DNA from 3 places in the Blautia sp. AF26-2 genome. Region 3 is predicted to be linked to each of the others. Evidence: predicted binding sites of a transcription regulator. Region 3 holds the regulator's gene; each other region holds the start of a gene.
What was found. Region 3 encodes HrcA, which represses chaperone genes, less so after heat shock. Its sites were predicted from a motif close to TGTTAGCACTCNNNNNNNNNGAGTGCTAACA; they were not measured.
Positions count from the first base shown of each region.

Region 1: a site for HrcA is predicted at 5,897-5,927, ahead of DWY63_RS08340 (Hsp20/alpha crystallin family protein). Genes of this name have one in related genera too.
Region 2: a site for HrcA is predicted at 5,943-5,973, ahead of clpB (ATP-dependent chaperone ClpB). Genes of this name have one in related genera too.

Region 1 is NZ_QTWD01000005.1:164,640-172,598, forward strand. Features, by position in the region: gene DWY63_RS08300 (DUF3786 domain-containing protein) at 1-119, shown strand, start outside; gene DWY63_RS08305 (TetR/AcrR family transcriptional regulator) at 41-688, opposite strand; gene DWY63_RS08310 (ATP-binding protein) at 857-1,627, shown strand; gene DWY63_RS08315 (AAA family ATPase) at 1,713-2,645, shown strand; gene DWY63_RS18410 (cobaltochelatase CobT-related protein) at 3,630-4,469, shown strand; gene DWY63_RS08325 (hypothetical protein) at 4,486-4,680, shown strand; gene DWY63_RS08330 (ATP-binding protein) at 4,748-5,497, shown strand; gene DWY63_RS08335 (hypothetical protein) at 5,527-5,691, shown strand; gene DWY63_RS08340 (Hsp20/alpha crystallin family protein) at 6,115-6,582, shown strand; gene DWY63_RS08345 (ABC transporter substrate-binding protein) at 6,820-7,959, shown strand, end outside.
Region 2 is NZ_QTWD01000003.1:5,966-13,924, reverse strand. Features, by position in the region: gene DWY63_RS05250 (hypothetical protein) at 57-758, shown strand; gene DWY63_RS05240 (GntR family transcriptional regulator) at 1,053-1,772, shown strand; gene deoC (deoxyribose-phosphate aldolase) at 1,769-2,455, shown strand; gene DWY63_RS05230 (NAD(P)-dependent alcohol dehydrogenase) at 2,599-3,660, shown strand; gene DWY63_RS05225 (CobW family GTP-binding protein) at 3,693-4,637, shown strand; gene DWY63_RS05220 (hypothetical protein) at 4,809-5,891, shown strand; gene clpB (ATP-dependent chaperone ClpB) at 6,083-7,959, shown strand, end outside.
Region 3 is NZ_QTWD01000002.1:201,174-209,132, forward strand. Features, by position in the region: gene uvrB (excinuclease ABC subunit UvrB) at 1-76, shown strand, start outside; gene DWY63_RS03795 (helix-turn-helix domain-containing protein) at 273-491, opposite strand; gene DWY63_RS03800 (hypothetical protein) at 664-1,029, shown strand; gene DWY63_RS03805 (helix-turn-helix domain-containing protein) at 1,107-1,325, opposite strand; gene hrcA (heat-inducible transcriptional repressor HrcA) at 1,610-2,668, shown strand; gene grpE (nucleotide exchange factor GrpE) at 2,718-3,329, shown strand; gene dnaK (molecular chaperone DnaK) at 3,396-5,273, shown strand; gene dnaJ (molecular chaperone DnaJ) at 5,499-6,710, shown strand; gene DWY63_RS03830 (Crp/Fnr family transcriptional regulator) at 7,041-7,640, shown strand; gene DWY63_RS03835 (zinc ribbon domain-containing protein) at 7,844-7,959, shown strand, end outside.

The sequences.
Region 1 (7,959 bases), on a different contig from region 3:
CTGCATCTGGCAAAATATTTCTTCAGGATCATGCCGATCATTATCTGAGTGTAGAAGATGCGGTAACAGTTGGAGAAATTTTGCTGCAAAAATTATCGGAAGCATTTTCTTCTCTCTGATCATGAATCAGAAAACTTTCCAGCCCGGATTTGATAAATTTGTCGATTACTGTCTGAATCTGTTTCCAGTCATTACAATGATTGCGGAGCATCAGTCTGTTGATGGAAAGGCAGCCATTCATTTGAAAATAAAAAACCGATTCTGCCTGTTCAAAGGTCAGGAGGCTGTGTGACATAAGCCAGGTCACATAGCCTTCTTTTGTATTTTCTGCTATTTTTTCCAGAAGAATAGGGGCAATTGCATCATCCAGAAACAGTGCCCTGTATTGTGATTCCATCTGTATTTTCTGACAGAACGGATAGGAACAGCTTTTTTGATTTAGACAGAATAAATGATCTACAGTTGTTAACATATCCTGAGTCATATCATTAAAAATATCTGATAATACATCATAGATATCGTAGTAATGAAGATAAAAAGTGCCACGGTTGATTTCAGCATTTTTGCAGACCTCTGTAACTGTAATTTTCGTAAAACTTTTCTGATTTAACAACTCTAAGAACGTATCTTTTATGGTTTGCCTGGTATAGCGGGTACGGCGATCTTGTTTTCTCGTTTTTTCTGACATTATATACTCCTGTATTAGTTAGTATCATATAATTTCTCAACAATTTTTCTGATGTGTTGAGTAACCATACAAATCTCACAGACTGATTATTGTAATTTATATAGTAACAACTATAATGAGGTTTAAAGAAAAAGTCAACAGATTGTTCAGAATTTTAGGAGGAAAAATATGGGACATGTAATTGCAGTATCAGGAAAAGGTGGCGTAGGAAAAACAACTCTTTGTGGATTGTTGATCCAGTATTTATGTGAAAGCGGAAAACGTCCGGTCCTAGCGGTGGATGCAGATGCAAATGCAAATTTGAACGAAGTGCTCGGTGTTGAGCCGGAGGTCACACTTGGGGAGCTGAGAGAAGAAATTGAGCGGGCAGGCATAGACCCACGATATCAGATTCCCTCCGGTATGACAAAACAGGCATATCTGGAAATGCGTCTTTCTGATGCGATTGCAGAAGAAGACGATTATGATTTGATGGTAATGGGACGAACCCAGGGACAGGGCTGCTATTGTTTTGTAAATGGCCTTGTACAGACCCAGGTTCAGAAACTGCAAAGCCATTATCCATATATTGTGGTTGATAACGAAGCGGGTATGGAACACATCAGCAGAGGAATTCTGCCAATGATGGAAGTTGCGATTCTTGTGAGTGACTGTTCCAGAAGAGGTGTTCAGGCAGCCGGACGTATTGCAAAGCTGATGAATGAATTAAACTTTAAACCACAGAAAACTGGATTAATCGTGAATCGTGTTCCGGATGGAAAACTGGATGCCGGAACTCTGGAAGAAATCCGAAATCAGGGATTGGAACTGTTAGGCGTTGTACCACATGATGACCAGGTATATCAGTATGACTGTGATGGAAAGCCGATCATACGGCTTCCGAAAGATTCTCCTGTAAGAAGTGCACTGGGAGAAATTGTAAAGAAGTTAGGATTGTGAGTTGGAGGATTGAAAGTTTGAAGATTGAGTAAACAGAAATATTATCTGATTTGATATAACCAATTGCAAAGAAAGGAAAATCTTCATGAGAAATCATTGGACAGAAATAGAAAAATATTTAGAAGACCAGAAGATAGCGCAGGAACTAATTGGAGAACTGAGAGATTTTCACATGCGTTATGAGGTAGAGGATCAGGTAAAGGAACGGGTAGAAAAACCGGATATCCTGTTTTATGGGAAAAAGATTCTGGAAATGTCAATAGCAGCGCTTCTTCAGGGAGATAACCTGTTACTTTCCGGTGCGAAAGCTACAGGGAAAAATGTACTATGTGAGACACTGGCATGGATATTCGGAAGACCGGAATACGACATTTCTTTTCATGTAAATACAGACAGTGCCGATCTGATTGGAACGGATACCTTTATAAATAATGAGGTTCGCCTTCGGAAAGGCCCCATCTACCAATGCGCGGAATTTGGAGGATTTGGAATCCTGGACGAAATCAATATGGCAAAAAATGATGCGGTTTCTGTACTGCATGCCACACTGGATCATCGGCGCAGAATCGATATTCCAGGATATAACAGGATTTTACTTCATCCGGCAACACGATTTATCGGCACGATGAATTATGGTTACGCAGGTACCAGAGAGCTAAATGAAGCATTGGTTTCAAGGTTTATGGTAATCGATATGCCTGAAATGGATGAGGATAGTGTTCTTTTTGTATTAAGGCAACATTTTCCAGATGGGGAAAAAAGTGCACTGAAAGCTTTTGCAGGACTGTTTCTGGATTTGCAGATCAAAGCTTACCATGGAGAAATCTCAACAAAATCTCTTGACCTGAGAGGATTGGTTTCTGCTGTAAAAGCAACAAGAAGCGGACTTTCTCCAATTGATGCAATCCAGATGGGAATCATAAATAAAAGTTTTGATGTATTTGAAAAAGAGATCGTAGAAGATGTGGTTTCTACCAGAATCCCATCTTCCTGGACCGGAAAAGACATATGGGGGTAAACTTGTATGGAGGATGTCAGATGGCCGGCGGAACAACTGGAAGAACATCATCTGGAGATCAGCAATCGTATCAGAAATCTTTTTTGGACAGTCAGTGGTGATTATGATACGGAATTTGAACCGGACACAGAAAAATATGTTTATTCAAAACAAACGGTTCTGTATGAGGCAGTGAAACAGGGTGCCTTTGCACGATATTTTGATCAGAAGAAACTTGGCATGTATTTGATGAAAAAAATACATTTTTCTGCTGGAGAAGATATGCTTTTGCCTCTTGCTGGATTATGCATGGATGCTGCAGTGAATCGTTTTATCATTCGAGAACGTTTGGGAACAAAGGAAATCAGAGAACAGGCGTTCAGAGAATTGGAAAAGGCCGAGGAAGAACAGGTATCAGACAAAGCTGGAACAGACCTGATTCACAGGATTAGGCTTCTGTATATAAGGCATGTTCTGGAGAACACAGACGATAAGGGAATGGATCCACAGGCAGAGATTGCATTGTACAAGATTCTTTCTCTGAAGGATGCGGAAAATACGGAAGATGTCATAAACGTGATAGATGAGATTTATAATCATGTTCTGGATCCCTCTTTTGAAAAAAGGAATGGAAATCTGGAGAAGATTCTGAATTTACCGGATATGGCATTAGCCAATGACGCGTGGCAGGAATGCATGACGGATGAACAGATGGAAGACATCATTCAAAAATATCTTTCTAATCTCAAAAAAAAGATGATGAGTCTGGATATCAGAAACAAAAAGAAAAAAAGATTTTATTTCTCTCCGGAAAATGAAGAAGTTCCGGAAAGCTCGGAGAATATAAATCCACAGGCAGTGCGACGGATACGGGAATATGTGGAACTGAATTACGGAAAATCGTATCTAAGTGAATCGGAGCAGGCCAGAGTCAACCGGAAATTTTGTACAGGAATCCACAAAAACTGTATCCTGTATCTTACAGATGGAATTTTACAGAACCCTGTGATAAAAAATAATCAATACCGTTTTTCTCAGCTGCAGTTTGAAAAAAATAAAGCTTATTATGGAAATAATCACTGGATCATCAAAAGAAATATTTCTGTGTTGGCAGAGTCACTGAAACGGGCACTTATAATCCGAAAGGATGATTTTGTCAGCAGATCTGATGCGGGGCAGCTTGTTCCTGAAAGGTTATGGAAAATTGGAAGAACAGACGATGACAAGTTATTTAATAGAAAAAAGAGATCTGACGATTCTGAGTTTGTAATAGACGTCCTGATTGATTCCAGTGGTTCCCAGGCTGACAGACAGGCTCAGGTAGCGGCGCAGGGATATATTATCAGTGAAGCATTAAGCCAGGCAGGAATTCCTCATCGGGTGACAGGATACTGTGCTTTCTGGGGATATACAGTACTTCAGAGATTTCGGGATTATGAAGATCCAAGGGAAACAAATGAAAGAATCTTTCAATTTCGTGCATATGCCAATAACAGAGATGGGCTTGCACTGAAAACAGTCGGTTCCTCTCTCATGGAGCGACCGGAAAAAAATAAGATTTTAATCGTATTAAGTGATGGAAAACCCTGTGATATGAGCATACAACGACCAGGAACCCGCCAGCCCAAGATCTATGACGGAGAAAAAGCTGTGAAAGATACTGCATATGAGGTACGTCGGGCCAGAAATCAGGGAATTTTCGTAATTGGTATTTTTGCAGGGAATGAAGAAGAGCTCTCCGTGGAAAAGAGAATCTATGGAAAAGACTTTGCCTATATTCGTAATATCAGCAATTTTTCCCGTATAGTAGGAACTTTTTTACGAAGACAAATTGATATGGAATGAAAATGGAGGAATCACTATGGGTAAAATTGAATTTTCCAATTGCCAGGATGTAAGAAATCAGAAAAGGATACAGGAATTAGATTGTCCACGCTGTCATGAACCGGGAGGCATTGAAGCCTTTGTGAAAGACGGGATACTTGCAGAGGACGGAGTATGTGATAACTGCGGATATATTCTTCCAGAAGGAACAGAACTGGAGGAAGTGGAGTAAGACAGTTTGAAGTATGGTCATATGTAATGCTTATTATTTAGAAAAAAGAAAAGGAGTAAAGATAGAGATGAAAATAGCAGTTTGCGGAAAAGGTGGATGTGGAAAAAGTACAGTAACCAGTCTTTTGGCTAAGGCTTTAGCCAGACGAGGAAAAGAAATTTTGGTAATTGATTCCGATGAATCTAATTATGGTCTACACCGACAGCTGGGTATGAAGCTTCCCAGAGATTTTACAGACTATTTCGGTGGTAAGCAAAATGTTTTAAATGATATGATGTTATCAAAATTTACTCATCAGTTTTTTGAGGAAACCTGGACTATAGATGATATACCGGAAGATTATTATAGTCTGAAGGACGGTGTAAAACTGATGACCAGTGGAAAAATTCATCAGGCAAATGAAGGGTGTTCTTGTGCTATGGGAACTGTTATGACTCAATTTATCCAAAATCTCAGGCTTACAGAAGACCAATTTGCGCTAATGGATATGGAGGCTGGTATTGAACACTTTGGACGTGGAATTGATAACGGTGTAGATTTGATATTGATAATCATAGATCCATCCTATGAATCCCTACAGCTTTCCAAAAAAATCGGGGAATTATCGGAAAGTATTCAAAAACCATTTTATTACGTTCTCAATAAAGTAACAAAAGAGAATCAGGAAATGATGTATGAAGCTGTATGGAATTCAAGTCGAGTCGCTGTATCTCTTAGTGCGGATCCTGGTATTATGGGAGAGGGACTGATGGGGAAAGAACTATCAGAAAAACCAGATGCTATTGAAAACTTAACAGAATTTCTACTTTCTATTTAACAGAATAAGGAGATTTAGGTGGGTATAGGATGATACAGATTGCAATTGTGGAAGATGAAGAAATTTACGTAAAACAATTAACAGAGTATATCCGGAAATATCAAACGGAAAGGGGAAGATCAATAAAGGTTACGGTATTTGGTGATGGAGAAGATATAGATGATCAGATTAAAAAATCAAGTACAAACAAATAAGTATATTCCATCTTGGGCGTAATTTAAGTTTCGCTAAGTTTCACTCATATAGGTGTCTGTGCACAGCTCGGGAATAAATTCCCTCGCTGTCGGGCTGTCGCCCTATACATTTCCATGAAAAAGCCCTCTTTATCAAGCAAGCTTGAACGAGGGCTTTTCGCGTAAATGTGCATGACTCGTAGCGTTCACACAATCTTCACAAAATTATTAGCACTCGCCTCTTGACAGTGCTAATAATAAGTGTTATATTACAGCTAGAACAAAGGAAGAGGGATACAAAGAGAGGAAAAGAAGAAAACCTCCGGTATCCGGAAGCCTTTCCGTTCCAAAGAAACAGGTAAACAAAAAGATCCGGTGAAAAGAAAAACCGGAGAAAAAGCATGGATCAGGTTCCATGAGAAGAATAAGAAGGAGCGATGACTTATGTTAATGCCTAGTATTTTTGGAGAAAATTTATTTGATGACTTTTTCAACGATTTTCCGTTCTATGATTATGACAAAGAGATGAAGAATACAGAAAAGAAACTGTATGGCCGCAAAGCCAGCCATGTGATGAAAACAGATATTCGCGAGCTGGATAATGGCTACGAGGTAGTGGTTGACCTTCCGGGCTTCACGAAAGATGAAGTTCAGGCCACACTGGAAAATGGTTATCTGACCATCAGTGCAGAGAAAGGTCTTGACAAAGACGAGAAAGAAAAAGAGAACGGCCGCTACATCCGTAAAGAGCGTTACGCAGGTGCATGCAGCAGAAGCTTCTATGTAGGTGAAGATATTACCGAAGAGGATATCAAGGCTGAATTTAAACACGGTCTGCTGAAACTCTTCGTACCGAAGAAGGAAGCAAAACCGGCTGTGGAGCAGAAAAAGACAATCTCCATTGAAGGATAAAAGAAAAAAAGCAAAAGCGTTTGCCGCCCGGGAATGTTAAAATTCCCGGGCGGCAAAATTTTTATCTTTTCTGGTACATCCCGAGGGAAAGAATCCGGAATACGCGGGCGGATATACGTGATTTTCGGATTCGGAAAATAAATTGTATACAATAATGTACTTGCTATTTGGGAACAGGTCGGATACAATAGGCGTGACAATTACAAAATGAGAGAACTCGTATCAAAAGGAGAAATCATGAAGAAAAGAAGAAGCGTACTTGCGCTGCTTTTAGTTGCAGCTCTTACTGTTGTACTTGGCGGATGCCAGGATGGCAAGGATGGGAAAGCAGATTCTTCCGATACCACAAGTTCTCAGGTATCAACGGAATCAACCCCGACAGGGGAACCTGTTATGGGAGGTTCCATCACGGTAGGAATTCCTCAGGACATTGAGGATAGTCTTGACCCACACAAATCTGTTGCGGCAGGAACGAAAGAAATCCTATTCAATATTTATGAGGGCCTTGTAAAGCCCGATGAAGAAGGAAATCTGAACGATGCGGTGGCAGAGAGTCATTCGATCTCGGAGGATGGAAAGGTTTATACCTTCAAGCTCCGGAATGGTGTCAAATTCCACGATGGAACGACCGTCACTGCAGAGGATGTAAAATATTCAATCGAACGCTGTGCGGGTATCAACGGAGACGGAACGCCTCTGGTAGAGGCATTTTCCAATGTGGACAAGGTTGAAATTCCGGACGAGAGCACGATCGACATCTATTTAAAAGAGGCAGACACCGAGTTTCTTGCCTATCTGACGGTAGCGATTGTACCTGAGCATGTGGAAGATCTGGAAGCAGATCCGGTCGGAACAGGCCCGTTCCACTATGTATCACGGTCCCCGCAGGAAAACATTGTCCTTGAAAAATTCAGCGATTACTGGGATACGGAAAATCAGGCGTATCTGGACAAGGTAACATTTCGAATTGTCAAGGACAGCAATGCAGTCGTAACAAACCTGAAATCCGGTACACTGGACATGTATGCACGTCTCAGTTCCACACAGACAGCGCAGCTTGCCGAAGATTCCGATTTTACGATTTATGACGGCGGTATGAACCTGGTACAGGCGCTGTATCTGAACAATGCCGTGGAACCGCTCAACAATGTGAAGGTGCGCCAGGCGCTGTGCTATGCGGCAAACCGCCAGGAAGTGCTGGATATGATTGCGGACGGAAAAGGAACGATCATCGGAAGCAGCATGTTCCCGGCATTTGGAAAATATTATGTGCCGGAACTGTCAGAGCGATATAATCAGGATATTGAGAAGGCAAAAGAACTGTTAAAAGAAGCCGGATACCCAGATGGATTTGAGCTTACGATTACAGTGCCGAAC
Region 2 (7,959 bases), on a different contig from region 3:
AATCGTTATGAAACTGGAAAATTATTTTCGTCGTTTCGGTATTCGGAACGGATCTGGTGCGGAAAGTAGCGTCAGTGCTGTCCATCTGCATTATTGCCGGTCTGCTGATCGTCTACGTCCCGAACATCATCGCCGGAGCCGGAAAGATCGGCGATACTGTAAACGCCATGAAAACCGCAGACCTCCCATTCGGCAAAGCCCTGTACGCCGCATTCCTCTACGGAACCTTCCAGCTTGCCAATGTCGCAGTCTTCGTCCAGCATGCCAAATCCTTCGAAAAACCGCAGGATGCCGGAAAGAGCATGGCAGTCGGTGCCGTATTAAATGCCCTTCTGATGATCATGGTCGTCCTCGGAATCATGACCGTATACCAGAACCCGGAAATGATCCAGCAGAGCGTCCCGACATTATTTATGGTTCAGCAGGGCGTCGGCAGTAAATTCATGACACCGCTGATTTCCGTACTGATCATCCTCGGTGCCGTATCCACAGCCGTCAACATGGTTGCCGCCATGGTCAAACGAATCCACGCCGGTCTCGCTGAACGAAGCAGCAGAACAGAAACCGCAGGCAAAATCAGCCGCACCCAGATCCTTGCCGCGCTTGTCTGCTGCATCGCGGACTTCCTTATCGCACAGTTTGGTCTGCTGACGCTGATCCAGAAGGTGTACAGCATCCTGGCATACCTGGCAATCCCGGTCATCTTGGTGCCGTACGTGGTGCACATGGCGGTGATGCGGTTTGATACGAAAAAATAGAAAAGAACAATAAAAAATTTGTAACAAAAATTTACACCGCAGAAAGAGAGATTTGCTTCTGGAGAATGGAAGTATTTCGCAGACAGCAGAAAAAAGAAGATTCATGCAGAGCAGATGTGAGTCATAAAGAAATGACATGCGTCTGCCTTTTTTCTGTGCGTCTGGCAGAGTATGTGTCGGTGACAAAGCAGAAAACAGGAACTCTTCTTTGGGACTCGATTGTGCCGTCAAAATATGGTATACTGCAAAAAGGATCAAAAAGCGGATATTGATATTTCACGGGAGGGGAAGAAGATGAAAAATGCACCGGCTTATGTGAAGGTTTACAGCAGACTGAAAAACGAGATCAATAAGGGAACATATCCTGTCGGGGGATTTCTGCCGAAGGAGTGTGAACTGGAGAAAATCTATCAGGTCAGCCGTACTACGGTACGGAATGCAGTAAAGATGCTGGTGCAGGAGGGACTGGTTGAGGTTCGCCAGGGTTCTGGAACGAGGGTGCTGAATCATAAGGCAATTCAGAATTATAACAAGGTCACATCGGTCACGGAATCCCTGATGAAAAAAGGATATCGGGTAACGACGTCAGATATGATGATCGACATCATTTCGGCGGACAAACAGCTCGCCGATGAACTGGAAATTCCGGAGGGAACCAGCGTGGCGAGGATTCAGCGGCTGCAGCTTGCGGATGAAGAGCCTGTTACGCTGATGGAAAATTATATCGAATATGCGAAAGTCCCTGGCATCGAGGCGTATGAGAATCAGTTTGTAGCGCTGTATCAGTTTCTGGAGGAGAAATTCGGCTTGCAGATTGATGAGACACGAGACAGAATTTCAGCGAAATCCGCGACCTTTATGGAAGCCCAGGTTCTGAAAACGGAGCCGAAGGATGCGCTTCTTGTGGTGCACAGAGTCACCTACTGGCAGAACCGGCCGGTGAGCATTGACCACGTGCGGATCATCGGAAGCAAGTACGAGGTGGAGATTTCGGGAAAAGGACGGAGTAAATGAGCGATGAGACAGAAGAACAGAAGAAACTGATGCGGCAGATTGATATCAGCTGTGTACAGGCATTTCATACAATGGATGAAATTGATGCGATGGTGGAGCTGGCAAAGAAATATCGTCTGGCTGCTGTGTTTACCTTGCCGGCGTTCAGCGCCCATGTGGCAGAACGGCTGCAGGACACCAGAGAAATCCATGCGGGAGGCGTGGTAAGCTTTCCGGGCGGCGGAGATACGACCGGACAGAAGAAGCGGCAGGCAAAAGAACTGTGGGAGGCTGGCTGCCGGGAAATCGACATGGTGATGAATCTTACGGCATTCAGAAGCCACGAATTTTCTTATGTAAAAGAAGAACTTCTGGCCATCCGGGAGCAGGTGCCTTCGGCGATTTTTAAGGTGATCATCGAGGCACCGCAGCTGACGGAGCAGGAAATCTGCCAGGCAGTGGATCTGTGTGTGGAAGGCCGTGCGGATTATGTAAAGACGAGCACCGGATGGTATCCCGGCTGTCCTTCCACCGTGGAGCAGGTTCGAATCATGAGCCGTGAAGCCGCCGGTCGCATTCAGATCAAGGCCGCCGGTGGAATCCGCAGTCTGGAAACTATACAGGAAATGCAGAAAGCCGGCTGTAGCCGTTTCGGTATGGGAATGCGGTCGGTACAGAATTTGATAAAAAGTATCTATAAGTAATCTATTGTGCAAAAGCTATAAAAAAGTCACGGAATATTCTACGATATTCCGTGACTTTTCTGTTGAATTAGTAACCTATTAGTGATATATTCGAATCATAGGAATCGATAAATCATTAACAATCTGAAAGGAGAGCAAAAGATATGAAAGGTTATGCAATGCTGAAAATCGGTGAATCCGGATGGATCGAGAAAGAACGCCCGAAATGCGGGCCGATGGATGCCATTTGCCGTCCACTGGCAGTTGCCATCTGCACATCAGATGTCCACACTTTATGGGAAGGGGCCATCGGTGACCGTCATAACATGATTCTGGGCCATGAGTGCTGTGCAGAGGTTGTGGAAGTCGGAGAGCTCGTAAAAGATTTCAAACCGGGAGACCGGGTTCTTGTGCCGGCCATCACTCCGGACTGGAATTCTCTGGAAGCACAGGCTGGTTATTCCATGCACTCCGGCGGAATGCTGGCAGGCTGGAAATTCTCCAACTTCAAAGATGGTGTCTTTTCTGAATTCTTTCATGTAAATGATGCCGATGGAAACCTTGCGCTGCTTCCGAAAAACATCAATGTTGTCGACGCGTGCATGCTTTCCGATATGGTGCCGACCGGATTCCACGGCGTAGAGCTTGCCGATGTACAGTTTGGTGATACAGTTCTTGTCATCGGAATCGGACCAGTTGGTCTGATGTCGGTAGCCGGAACGAATATGCGCGGCGCATCGAGAATCATTGCTGTCGGAACGAGACCGGTCTGCGTAGAAACGGCAAAAAAATACGGCGCAACGGATTTTGTCAGCTACAAGAACGGACCGATTTTCCAGCAGGTACTTGATATGACAGATGGAAAAGGTGTTGATAAAGTAGTCATCGCCGGCGGTGGTGTAGAAACCTTTGCAGAAGCAGTAAAATGCCTGAAACCGGGCGGAAAGATCGGAAATGTAAACTATCTTGGATCCGGTGACAACATTGATATTCCGCGTGTAGAGTGGGGCGTTGGAATGGGTCACAAACAGATTAACGGAGGCCTGATGCCTGGCGGAAGACTCCGCATGGAAAAACTGGGAGCTCTTGTTTCGGCAGGCAAGCTGGATGTCAGCCCGCTGTCCACACATGTGTTTGATGGATGGGATCATCTGGAAGAAGCACTGTTCCTCATGAGAGATAAACCGAAGGATTTAATCAAACCAGTCGTTAAATTGGCTGACTGATGATTTGAAAATTTGACTGAAAAAGGAAACGTATGAAAATATTGATCGTATCCGGCTTTTTGGGCGCGGGAAAAACAACATTTATCAAACGGCTGGCCAGGAACGTCGATCAGCGGTTTGCCATACTGGAAAATGAATATGGAGCCGCAGGAATCGACGGCGCACGTCTTGGCCAGAACCGGCAAGGAACGCAGAAAAATGTATGGGAAATGACAGAGCAGTGCATCTGCTGCATCGGGAAAAAGGATTTTGCAGCATCCGTGCTGACCATTGCCAATGTGGTAGACCCGGAATACCTGATCGTAGAACCGACAGGCGTCGGAAGTCTCGCCCGGATTATAGAAAATCTGCGTCAGATCGAGTACGAGAGAATTCAGCTTCTCTCGCCGGTCACTATTGTGGATGTTTACAGTTACCGCCGCTATATGGCGGAATATCCCGAGCTGTATCAGGATCAGATCCGAAGCGCGGATACGATCATTGTTTCCAAAACAGAAGCATGCCAGGCGGAAGAAAAACAGCGCATCCAGAAATTTCTGCAGGAAATTAACCCGCAGGCAAAAATCATCACGGATTATGCATCCACGATGACACGGGAAGATTACCAGAGCCTGCTGCTGGGCGGCCGATATGAGAAAGAAGTACAGGATACGCAGAGCGGCGAAAAGATGCCGGAGACCTTCTCCTTCGAAAATATCCGAATGGAGGCACCGGAAACCCTGTGGTGTTTTCTGGAACAGATCATTCGCGGAGCGTTTGGAAATATCATCCGTGCAAAAGGACAGTTCGCAGCCGGAGACCAGTTTCTCCAATTTGATGTCGCCGATCACCGCTACAGCATCACCGGCACAGAACAGAAAAACGCCGGCCAGGCTGTGTTTATCGGAAACGATATGAACGAAGATGCGATCCGGCAGTATTTTAAGAAATGCGCCGGAAACCAGAAAATGAAATATGCTGCCCGTCATGTATCATAAAGTAAATAGGAAAAAGAGATTGCGGAGTCCTGCCAAAACAGGGTTTCGCAATTTTGGTTTTTACAGAAAGATTCAACTGAAAAACGAAGGATAGGCAAAAACGAAAAATTACGCTAAAATAAACATACAAGTATTTCAAATAAAACAAAAGAAAAATCAGGGGGATCTGATATGGAGGAACAGAAAAGAAGACGGGAAAGAAAATCAGCGGCATACTGGTTGAGCAAAAGCTCGATTTTATATCCGATCTGTATCTTGTATGTGATGTATGTGAAACAGGTTGAGGTATATATTACAGAATGTTCCGTCCATATTTCGTCGGGGACAATGCTTTTTGCCTATGCGCTGTGCCTGATTTTGTGGCTGGCCTCACCCATTCGAAGCTACTGCGCAGATGGAACTGCAAATGAAGTTTTATTCTATACATTTCCGCCGAGCATACTGATGCTGTTTTTATTTGCCCAATATTCACTGAAAATTGTGTTGTTTCTTGCAGTGCTGGATGGGATATTTCTTGTTACGGTTTTAAGAGATTTACATAGAAAAAAACGAAAATATTCTCCGAAAAAATTCTGGAGATTAAAAAGAAGTGACTTAAACGCATTTCTGTTTGTTTCAGTATGCGTGAGTATGGTACCGACTTGTATGATGATATATTGGAAGCTTGAGTCTCCGTCCGGAGTGGCAGAACTTTACGAACGAAAAAAGGACTATAATCTCGTCCAGAATCAGGAGAACATTTTTCAGGAAAATAAAGAATTTCTGCTGAGCTTAAAGGAGAGCGAATGGAGGCAAAAAACACTGGAAGAAAGAACAATTGCAGCGCAGAAGATGGTACGGCTTGAAACAGAACGACTTGGAATTCCCGAAATTCCGCTGTATGTGAAAGAGACAGGATCATCGAATTGCGTTGCATTATATAATAATGAAGAGAACGAAATATGGTATGCTCCAGAGCATTTAACATCTCAGACAGCAGAAGAATTTTTTACGGGAATTTGCGAAGAATGTTATCATGGAATGGAGTATTATCTGCTGGAGCGAATGGACTGGAATTCGGAAATGGCGAATACTGCTTATTTTGAAGAAATGAGGAAGTGGAAACTAAATGATAATCGCTACATATCTGGACGCGACGAGGGCGATTCGTTTGAAGCATATCAATCACAGCCGCTGGAAGCATCTGCCAAAAAGTATGCCAGTTCCGAAACAGAGGCACTGATTCATTTTATTGCTGTGTACGGCGATGAATAAAAATCTTTTAGGGGGGGGAGGGAGAAAAGGAGCGTCGGGAAAAATAAAAAAAATTAGCACTCACCTCTTGACAGTGCTAATAACTAGTGTTATAGTACGACTAGAACAAAGAAAGAAAAGAAAATTCACATCAACGCTCTTTTTGTTCGGAGCGAATGTTAGCACCCAAATAGATAAGGAGGAAGCCGATTATGAATATCAGTAAATTCACACAAAAATCGCTGCAGGCTGTACAGGACCTGGAAAAGACCGCATACGATTTCGGCAACCAGGAAATAGAGCAGGAGCATCTGTTGTATAACCTCCTGCATCAGGACGACAGCCTGATTCTGAAAATGATCGAAAAGATGGAAATCAACAAAGATCATTTTCTGAACCGTGTCGAGACGGCGCTGAACGACCGCGTCAAAGTATCCGGCGGTCAGCCGTATATCGGTCAGTATCTGAATAAAGCATTGATAAATGCTGAGGATGAGGCGAAAGCCATGGGAGACGAGTATGTTTCCGTAGAACACCTCTTCCTGGCAATGCTGAAAAACCCAAGCCCGTCCATGAAAAAACTGTTTCAGGAGTACGGCATCACAAGAGAACGTTTCCTGCAGGCATTAAGCACCGTGCGCGGAAACCAGAGAGTTACCACCGACAACCCGGAGGCAACATACGACACCCTGGAAAAATATGGACAGGATATCGTAGAAAAAGCCAGAAACCAGAAAATGGACCCGGTTATCGGCCGTGATACCGAAATTCGGAACGTTGTCCGTATCCTGTCCCGTAAGACAAAAAACAATCCGGTTCTGATCGGTGAGCCTGGTGTTGGTAAAACCGCAGTCGTAGAAGGCCTGGCCCAGCGAATCGCCAACGGCGATGTACCGGAGAGCCTGAAAGATAAAACCATTTTCTCCCTCGATATGGGAGCCCTGGTAGCCGGAGCAAAATACCGCGGCGAATTCGAGGAGCGTCTGAAAGCCGTTCTGGAGGAAGTCAGAAAGAGCGACGGAAAAATCATTCTGTTTATCGATGAGCTGCACCTGATCGTCGGCGCCGGAAAGACCGACGGCGCGATGGATGCCGGAAACATGCTGAAACCTATGCTGGCACGAGGCGAACTGCACTGCATCGGTGCCACAACGCTGGATGAGTACCGCCAGTACATCGAAAAAGATGCCGCCCTGGAGCGCCGTTTCCAGCCGGTTCAGGTTGATGAGCCGACCGTAGAGGATACGATTTCCATCCTGCGTGGCTTAAAAGAGCGCTACGAAGTTTACCACGGCGTAAAAATCACCGACGGTGCCCTCGTTGCAGCCGCAACCCTTTCGAACCGTTACATCAGCGACCGTTTCCTGCCGGATAAAGCAATCGACCTGGTCGACGAGGCATGCGCTCTGATCAAGACAGAACTGGATTCCATGCCGGCCGAGCTGGATGAGCAGCGCCGTAAGATTCTGCAGATGCAGATCGAGGAAGCCGCACTGAAAAAAGAGACCGACAATCTGAGCCGCGAGCGTCTGGAAACACTGCAGAAAGAGCTGGCTGAGTTAAAGGATACCTTCAATTCTGCAAAGGCACAGTGGGAAAATGAAAAGAGTTCCGTTGAGAAACTGTCCAAACTGCGTGAGCAGATCGAGGACATGAACCGCCAGATCCAGAAAGCAAAGAATGATTACGATCTGAACCGCGCCGCTGAACTGCAGTACGGTGAACTCCCGAAATTACAGCAGATGCTGGAAGCAGAAGAGAAAAAAGTTAAAAATGAAGATCTCTCACTGGTACACGAGAGTGTAACGGATGAAGAGATTGCCAGAATTGTCTCCCGCTGGACCGGAATCCCGGTTGCAAAACTGACCGAAGGCGAGAGAACTAAGATCCTCGGCCTGGAAGATGAACTTCACACGAGAGTTATCGGCCAGAATGAAGCAGTCACCAAGGTTTCGGATGCGATCATCCGTTCCAAAGCCGGAATCAAGGATCCGACAAAACCGATCGGTTCGTTCCTGTTCCTTGGACCTACCGGTGTCGGTAAAACAGAGCTTGCGAAAACGTTGGCAGAAAAGCTGTTTGATGATGA
Region 3 (7,959 bases):
CAACTTCGAAATGGCCGCCGAGCTGCGTGACAAAATGATCACACTGAAGAAGAGCCTGGATGACATGGAAGAATAAAAAAGAAGAAAAGAGCATGAAAAAAAGCGTGCCGGAAAAGCGACAGAAAACTTTCCGACACGCTTTTTTGCGTCCGATTTTGATTCCTTATTGTTCAGAATTGACGCAAAATAAGAATACCATTATAATATAAAATACGACCAAATGGTCGTATCGAAACGCAAAACACCAAAATAAAAAGACAACAATAAAAAAATTAATCGCCGAATTTTCTCTTTTTACTGGAGACACTCAGCAGATAGTCGACCGAGCAGTCATAGAACCGTGCAAGCCGGATCACATAGTCGATCGGGATGTCGCGGATTCCTTTTTCGTAGCGGGAATAGACGTCGCGGTTGCATTCGAGCAGGGCAGAAATCTCTTTGATGGTGAGATCCTGATCGATCCGCATATCTTCAATTCTCTGGTATTTCATACGTTGTACCATCCTTTCAGATTCAAACCCATACTACCAAACGGTTGGATGGACAAAGTTAAATCAGATCATATGGTCGCAAATTGGAGAATGGGGCGGGAGAGAGAAACGGCGGGTGAAGACAGCCTGTGCAGAAAACAGAAAAATATGTACGGCAGAAATGGGGGAACGAATGGGAAAAGCAGAAAGAATAGAAATAGAAGATTTTGTCCAGAATATAGTGGAACGGATGGAGACGCCGGAAGCGTTTGAAAAAATGATCAGCCGGGAGGAAGAATGCGAAGCGCAGGGGCAGGAGAGCCGTCTGAGGGATGTGCTGAAGAAAGAATGGCCGGTGGACGAAAAGGGAGAGCGGATCTATCAGATCACTAATATATATGAAGAAAAAGCAGAAGAACTCCTCATTGTAGAACTGTATACCGGCATCCACCTGGAAAACGGAGTCCCGTGCGGGCATTTTACGCTGTATCTCTGCGGGGAGCCGGACGGATGGAAACTCAGCGAAACGCGGATGATGGAATATCTGCAGAATCTGTAAACGAAAAAGCAAAACAGGGAGGACAGGGAAAAGAAAAACTGTCCTCCTGCTTTTGCTGCGGCGGAGACACCGGAAAGTCAGGATCCATACGGCCGCTTCTCATCGCTGATGCCGACCAGATAATCCAGACTGACCTGATACAGCTCCGCCAGACGGATGGCAATGGAGATCGGCAGCTGCCGGACGCCTTTTTCATATCGGGTATACACATCGCGGTTGCAGCCGAGATAGTCGGCAACCTGGCGGATCGTCAGATCGCGGTCCGTGCGCAGATCCTCCAGTCTCTGATATTTCATGATTCATCACCTCTGAGAAAATGCTACTAAATGGTCGTATCGAAATGGCAGAATCCTACCATACGGCTATAGCGCCTTTGAAACAGTAGAATGCAATAAAAAAGAAAAGTCAGATTCCTTTTCAGAAAGAAAACGGTTTATACTTTTTTCACAATTTCTTCATAGAAAAACCGGGAAAAGGTGTTGACAAACAAAAGGCAGAGTGCTATCTTAAGAGCATAGATGTTAGCACTCCACTGAAACGAGTGCTAACAGGACTATACAACAGGAAGGAGCTTATCTTAGTGGATACAGAATTGGATGAAAGAAAAAGAAAAATATTAAAAGCGATCATCCAGACGTATCTGGAAACGGGCGAGCCGGTCGGCTCAAGAACGATTTCCAAATACACGGATTTGAATTTAAGCTCCGCCACAATCCGGAATGAAATGTCCGATCTGGAAGAGATGGGTTACATCTTACAGCCCCACACTTCCGCAGGACGCATTCCTTCCGATAAAGGCTACCGCCTCTATGTAGATGAGCTGATGCGGGAAAAAGAACAGGAAGTTGCAGACATCAAAAACATGGTCATTGAAAAAACAGACCGAATGGAAAAAGTTCTGCAGCAGGTTGTCAAAGTCCTCGCTTCATCTACCAACTATGCAACGTTGATTACAGGACCGGAATATCACAGAAATAAAGTGAAATTCATCCAGCTCTCAAAAGTCAATGAAGAGCAGCTCCTGGCCGTCATCGTCGTAGAAGGCAACCTGGTGAAAAACCAGATGATCGACCTAGACGAGACCATCAACGATGAACAGATATTAAAGCTGAACCTGCTTCTGAACACACAGCTCAATGGCCTGACCATTGAAGAAATCAATCTTGGCATGATCAAGAAGATGAAAGAGCAGGCAGGCATCCACTCCGGCATCATCAGCAAAGTGGTCGATACCGTAGCGGAAGCCATCGCAGTCAGCGAAGAAGATGTGCCGGTGTACACCAGCGGCGCAACCAACATTTTCAAGTACCCTGAGCTTTCCGACAGCAGCAAAGCCAGCCAGCTGATCTCCACATTCGAGGAACGGCAGAAACTGGTCGATATGATCAAAGGAGCTGCCGAGGAGCAGGACGGAGAGGAAAATACCGGTATTCAGGTATACATCGGAAATGAATCTTCGATGGAACCCTTACGGGACTGCAGCGTGGTCACCACCACATACGATATGGGAAACGGTATGCGCGGAACAATCGGTATCGTGGGACCAAAGCGGATGGATTACGAAAATGTGGTAGATAACCTGAAAACATTAAAAGTTCAACTGGACGCCGTCTTCAAAAAGCCGGACACAGGTGAGTAGAAAGGTGGAATGATCAGTGAGCGAAGAAAATAGAAAGAAAGAGGAAACCATGGAAGAACCTACACGCGAGATGGAAAAAGAAACCGGAGCAGAGACCGATCTGCCGGAAACCGAACCGGCTGCGGAGCAGGAAGAAGCAAAGAAAGCAGCAGAGGCAAAAGAAGCGGAAGCTGCAGAAGAAACTGCTGAGGATGGCAAAGAACGAAAGTTCTTCAAAAAGAAAAAAGATAAAAAAGATGAGAAAATCGAAGAGCTGACTGACCGCCTGACCCGTCAGATGGCAGAGTTCGATAACTTCCGCAAACGCACCGAAAAAGAAAAAGCAAATATGTATGCCATTGGAGCAAAAGACATCATCGAGAAGATTCTTCCGGTTGTTGACAGCTTCGAGCGCGGACTTGCAACGGTGGAAAACCCGGAGGAAGATCCGTTCGCAGACGGCATGAATAAAGTATACAAACAGTTTACCACAGCACTCGATGAACTCGGTGTAACCGTGATCGAGGCCGTTGGAAAGGAATTTGATCCGAACCTGCACAACGCAGTGATGCATGTGGAGGATGAGGAAGCCGGCGAGAACATCGTCGTAGAAGAGTTCCTGAAGGGCTACATGTACAAAGGCTCCGTAGTCCGTCACAGTATGGTCAAGGTGGCTAATTAAGCCTTGAAGATAAATAAATAGAAATTAAACCATTTTTTAGCATAATTCATTGAGGAGGAAACAACAATGGGCAAAATTATTGGTATTGACTTAGGAACAACAAACAGCTGTGTAGCCGTTATGGAAGGTGGAAAACCAACCGTTATCGCAAACGCAGAGGGTGAAAGAACAACTCCATCTATCGTAGCATTCACAAAAACAGGTGACCGTCTGGTCGGCGAGCCGGCAAAACGTCAGGCTGTAACAAACGCAGACAGAACCATCCGTTCTATCAAACGTGAGATGGGTACTGACTATAAAGTAGACATCGAAGGAAAGAAATACTCTCCGCAGGAGATCTCCGCTATGATTCTTCAGAAACTGAAAGGTGATGCAGAGAACTACCTTGGTGAGAAAGTAACAGAAGCAGTTATCACAGTTCCGGCTTACTTCAATGACGCACAGCGTCAGGCAACCAAAGATGCCGGTAAAATCGCAGGTCTTGATGTAAAACGTATCATCAACGAGCCTACCGCAGCAGCTCTGGCATACGGACTGGACAACGAAAATGAGCAGAAGATCATGGTATACGACCTTGGCGGCGGTACTTTCGATGTTTCCATCATCGAGATCGGTGACGGCGTTATCGAAGTTCTTTCCACAGCAGGAAACAACCGTCTGGGCGGCGATGACTTCGACCAGAAAGTAACAGATTATATCCTTGCTGAGTTCAAGAAACAGGAAGGCGTAGATCTTTCCAATGATAAAATGGCTCTGCAGAGAATCAGAGAAGCAGCAGAGAAAGCAAAGAAAGAGCTTTCCAGCGCAACTACAACCAACATCAACCTGCCGTTCATCACTGCAACCGCAGATGGCCCGAAACATCTCGATATGAACCTGACAAAGGCTAAATTCGATGAGCTGACCCACGACCTGGTAGAGAAAACCGCAGAGCCGGTACAGAGAGCACTTTCTGATGCAGGCCTTCAGGCATCCGAGCTTTCCAAAGTCCTTCTGGTAGGCGGATCTACCCGTATCCCGGCTGTACAGGATAAAGTAAGACAGCTGACCGGACACGAGCCGAGCAAGAGCCTGAACCCGGATGAGTGCGTAGCACTTGGTGCTTCCGTACAGGGTGGTAAACTTGCAGGAGACGCCGGCGCAGGCGATATCCTTCTTCTGGATGTAACTCCGCTGTCTCTGTCCATCGAGACCATGGGAGGTATTGCAACTCGTCTGATCGAGCGTAACACCACAATCCCGACCAAGAAGAGCCAGATCTTCTCAACAGCAGCAGATAACCAGACAGCAGTAGATATCAACGTAGTACAGGGTGAGCGTCAGTTCGCGAAAGACAACAAATCCCTCGGCCAGTTCCGTCTGGATGGAATTCCGCCAGCAAGAAGAGGCGTTCCGCAGATCGAGGTTACCTTTGATATCGATGCCAACGGTATCGTAAATGTATCTGCAAAAGACCTTGGAACAGGAAAAGAGCAGCACATCACCATCACCGCAGGCTCTAACATGTCCGACAGCGAGATCGACAAAGCAGTCAAAGAAGCTGCTGAGTTCGAGGCTCAGGATAAGAAACGAAAAGAAGCAATCGACGCAAGAAACGATGCAGACTCCATGGTATTCCAGACCGAGAAAGCAATCGAGGAAGTCGGCGACAAGCTTGATGCAAACGACAAAACAGCAGTAGAAGCTGACCTGAACGCACTGAAAGATCTCATTGCAAAATGCAATCCGGAAGAAATGACCGATGCACAGGTAGCTGATCTGAAAGCAGCTCAGGAAAAACTGATGACAAGCGCTCAGAAACTGTTTGCAAAACTGTATGAGCAGCAGGGCGGAGCAGCAGGCGCTGGTGCCGGAACAGCAGGTGCAGGCCCGGATATGGGAAATGCAGGAGCAGCAGGCGGCCATGACGACGATGTCGTAGACGCTGACTACAAAGAGGTTTAATTTTCGGCATGTCACACTCCGTGAAAATACCGACTGTGAGTTGAAACAATAAGTAAATAAACGCAAAAAGCCCTGTGAGGCGAATGTTTGCAGGGGACGGAAAATACATTCCGCCCCCTGTATTTATGCTGGTATTGCTTTCGGAAAAGTGCTATACTGGAGCGTGCGGAAAAACATTTCTGCAAAGATGAAATTTGTGGAACAGAAATGAAAAGGTGAACATAAATGGCAGAAAAAAGAGATTATTACGAGGTCCTCGGCGTAGACCGCGGAGCGGACGATGCAACATTAAAAAAAGCATACCGTAAACTGGCCAAGAAATACCATCCGGATATGAACCCGGGCGACAAAGAGGCCGAGGCAAAATTTAAAGAGGCGACAGAAGCCTATGGCGTGCTGAGTGATCCGGACAAACGGCGTCAGTACGATCAGTTTGGCCACGCTGCATTTGAAAACGGCGGTGGCGGCGCAGGAGCCGGCGGATTCGGCGGTTTCGACTTTGGCGGCGGAGATATGGGTGATATCTTCGGTGATATTTTCGGCGACCTGTTCGGTGGCGGCGGAAGCAGAAGAAGAGCAAACAATGGACCGATGAAGGGAGCAAACCTCCGCGCTGTTGTCCACATTACGTTTGAGGAAGCTGTTTTCGGATGCCAGAAAGAGCTCGAGATCAACCTGAAGGATACCTGTACAACGTGCCACGGAACCGGCGCAAAACCAGGAACTTCACCGGAGACATGCTCCAAATGTAACGGAACTGGTCAGATTACGTACACACAGCAGACCATGTTCGGTTCTGTGAGAAACGTGACGACCTGTCCGGATTGTAACGGAACCGGAAAGATCATTCGCGATAAATGTACCGCATGCCACGGCACGGGCTATACATCCAGCAGAAAACGCATTCAGGTCAACATTCCGGCTGGAATCGACGATGGACAGAGCATCCGGATCCGTGAAAAAGGTGAGCCGGGTGTAAACGGCGGACCGAGAGGAGATTTGCTTGTCGAGGTTCAGGTAACCCGTCATCCGATCTTCCAGAGACAGGATATGAACATCTTCTCTACCGCACCGATTACATTTGCGCAGGCAGCGCTCGGCGGTGATGTGAAGATCAGCACCGTTGACGGAGACGTTCTCTATACCGTAAAACCGGGAACTCAGACCGATACCAAGATCCGTCTGAAAGGAAAAGGCGTTCCATCTCTCCGGAACAGCAATGTACGCGGCGATCACTATGTAACACTTGTTGTTCAGACACCGACCAGGCTGAACGAAAAAGCAAAAGAAGCCCTTCGTGCCTTTGATGAAGCTTGCGGAAACCGTCAGGTGTCAGAAGCAAAAGCAGCCGATGGTGAGAATACCGCAGAACAGCCGAAGAAGAAAAAAGGGTTTATGGATAAGGTGAAGGAAGCGTTTGAGGATATTGATAAATAAAAAATCTATCTGTTTTTGTTCTCATTCGGACAAAATTTCTCACAGACTTGAGCATGTAGAATATGAAAAGTCTTTTCCAACACGCTCTAATATGAAAGAAATAGAAAATATGAGATAAATGAAAAGAAGAACCTGCAGGAGAAACAGGTTCTTCTTTTTTGACAAAATTTAAAAATACAGAATATTCAGAAAATTGCAAATATTGATCTAAATCAAGAGAATGATGAGATGTGAAAAACTGTTCATGATATAATTAACAAAATTGCATAGGAATAAAAAAGATTGATGTTATGTAATGTAAAATAAAAAGGCAGAAAGGAAATAGAGCGGTTGGAAAATGAAAATATAGAAAAACAGGAGTTCTTCAAAACTTATTTAGGTATCAAAAATAAAAATGTGCTGAGCAGTCTGGAACAAATGGCGTATGTCTGGAAGGTGAAAGATAAGGAAGTTATCATTCGAGAAGGGGAAGCGCTGCCATGCGTTCCTTTTCTGGTATCGGGCATTGTAAAAGGGTATTGTGAAAGCAAGGGAGATGGAAAAGAGCATGTTTCCTGCTTTGGTTATTTAAAAGGAGACATTGTTGTAGGAATTTCCAATTTATCCGTAAATGTGAAATCACTTTTGACGATAGAATCAATCAGTTCGTGTACCATGCTGTGCGTCCCGATACCAGAATTGTTGAAGTTGATTGAGCAATCGCCGGAAATGATGCGTTTATATAACCGTGCACTCAGCCTTGCATATAAAAAGCTAATTGAACATGAGGATATTGTTGCAAACCACAGGGCAAAGGAACGATATCAATATTTTGTTGATACCTATCGGGATCTGGTAGACGTTGTGAGTAAGAAAGATATCGCTTCCTATCTGCATTTATCGCCGGAGAGTCTGAGCCGTGTCCTGAAAAGCTATAAGGAAGAAAAATAGAAAAACGAATCGAAAAGTGATGCGCGCTGAGCGGAAAAATTTAATCAAATCAAGGAAATCCCTGTTTTCATTGAGGAAAGCAATAAGCAGTGAGGCGGGGAATTGCGTGAATCAGGAGGGGAAAGCCCCTTATAAGAGAGAAGACGGCAGATCTAAAAAAAGCAGATCATAAAGTACAAAAAAGAAATGGAAGGGGAAGAAAAATGGCATTTTTAGATGGAGTAAAAGGAAAAATTTCAAAAGCAGGATATTCAACTATGCAAAAAGCAAAGGATTTGTCGGAGATTACGAAACTGAATATGGCGGTTTCTGAATCGGA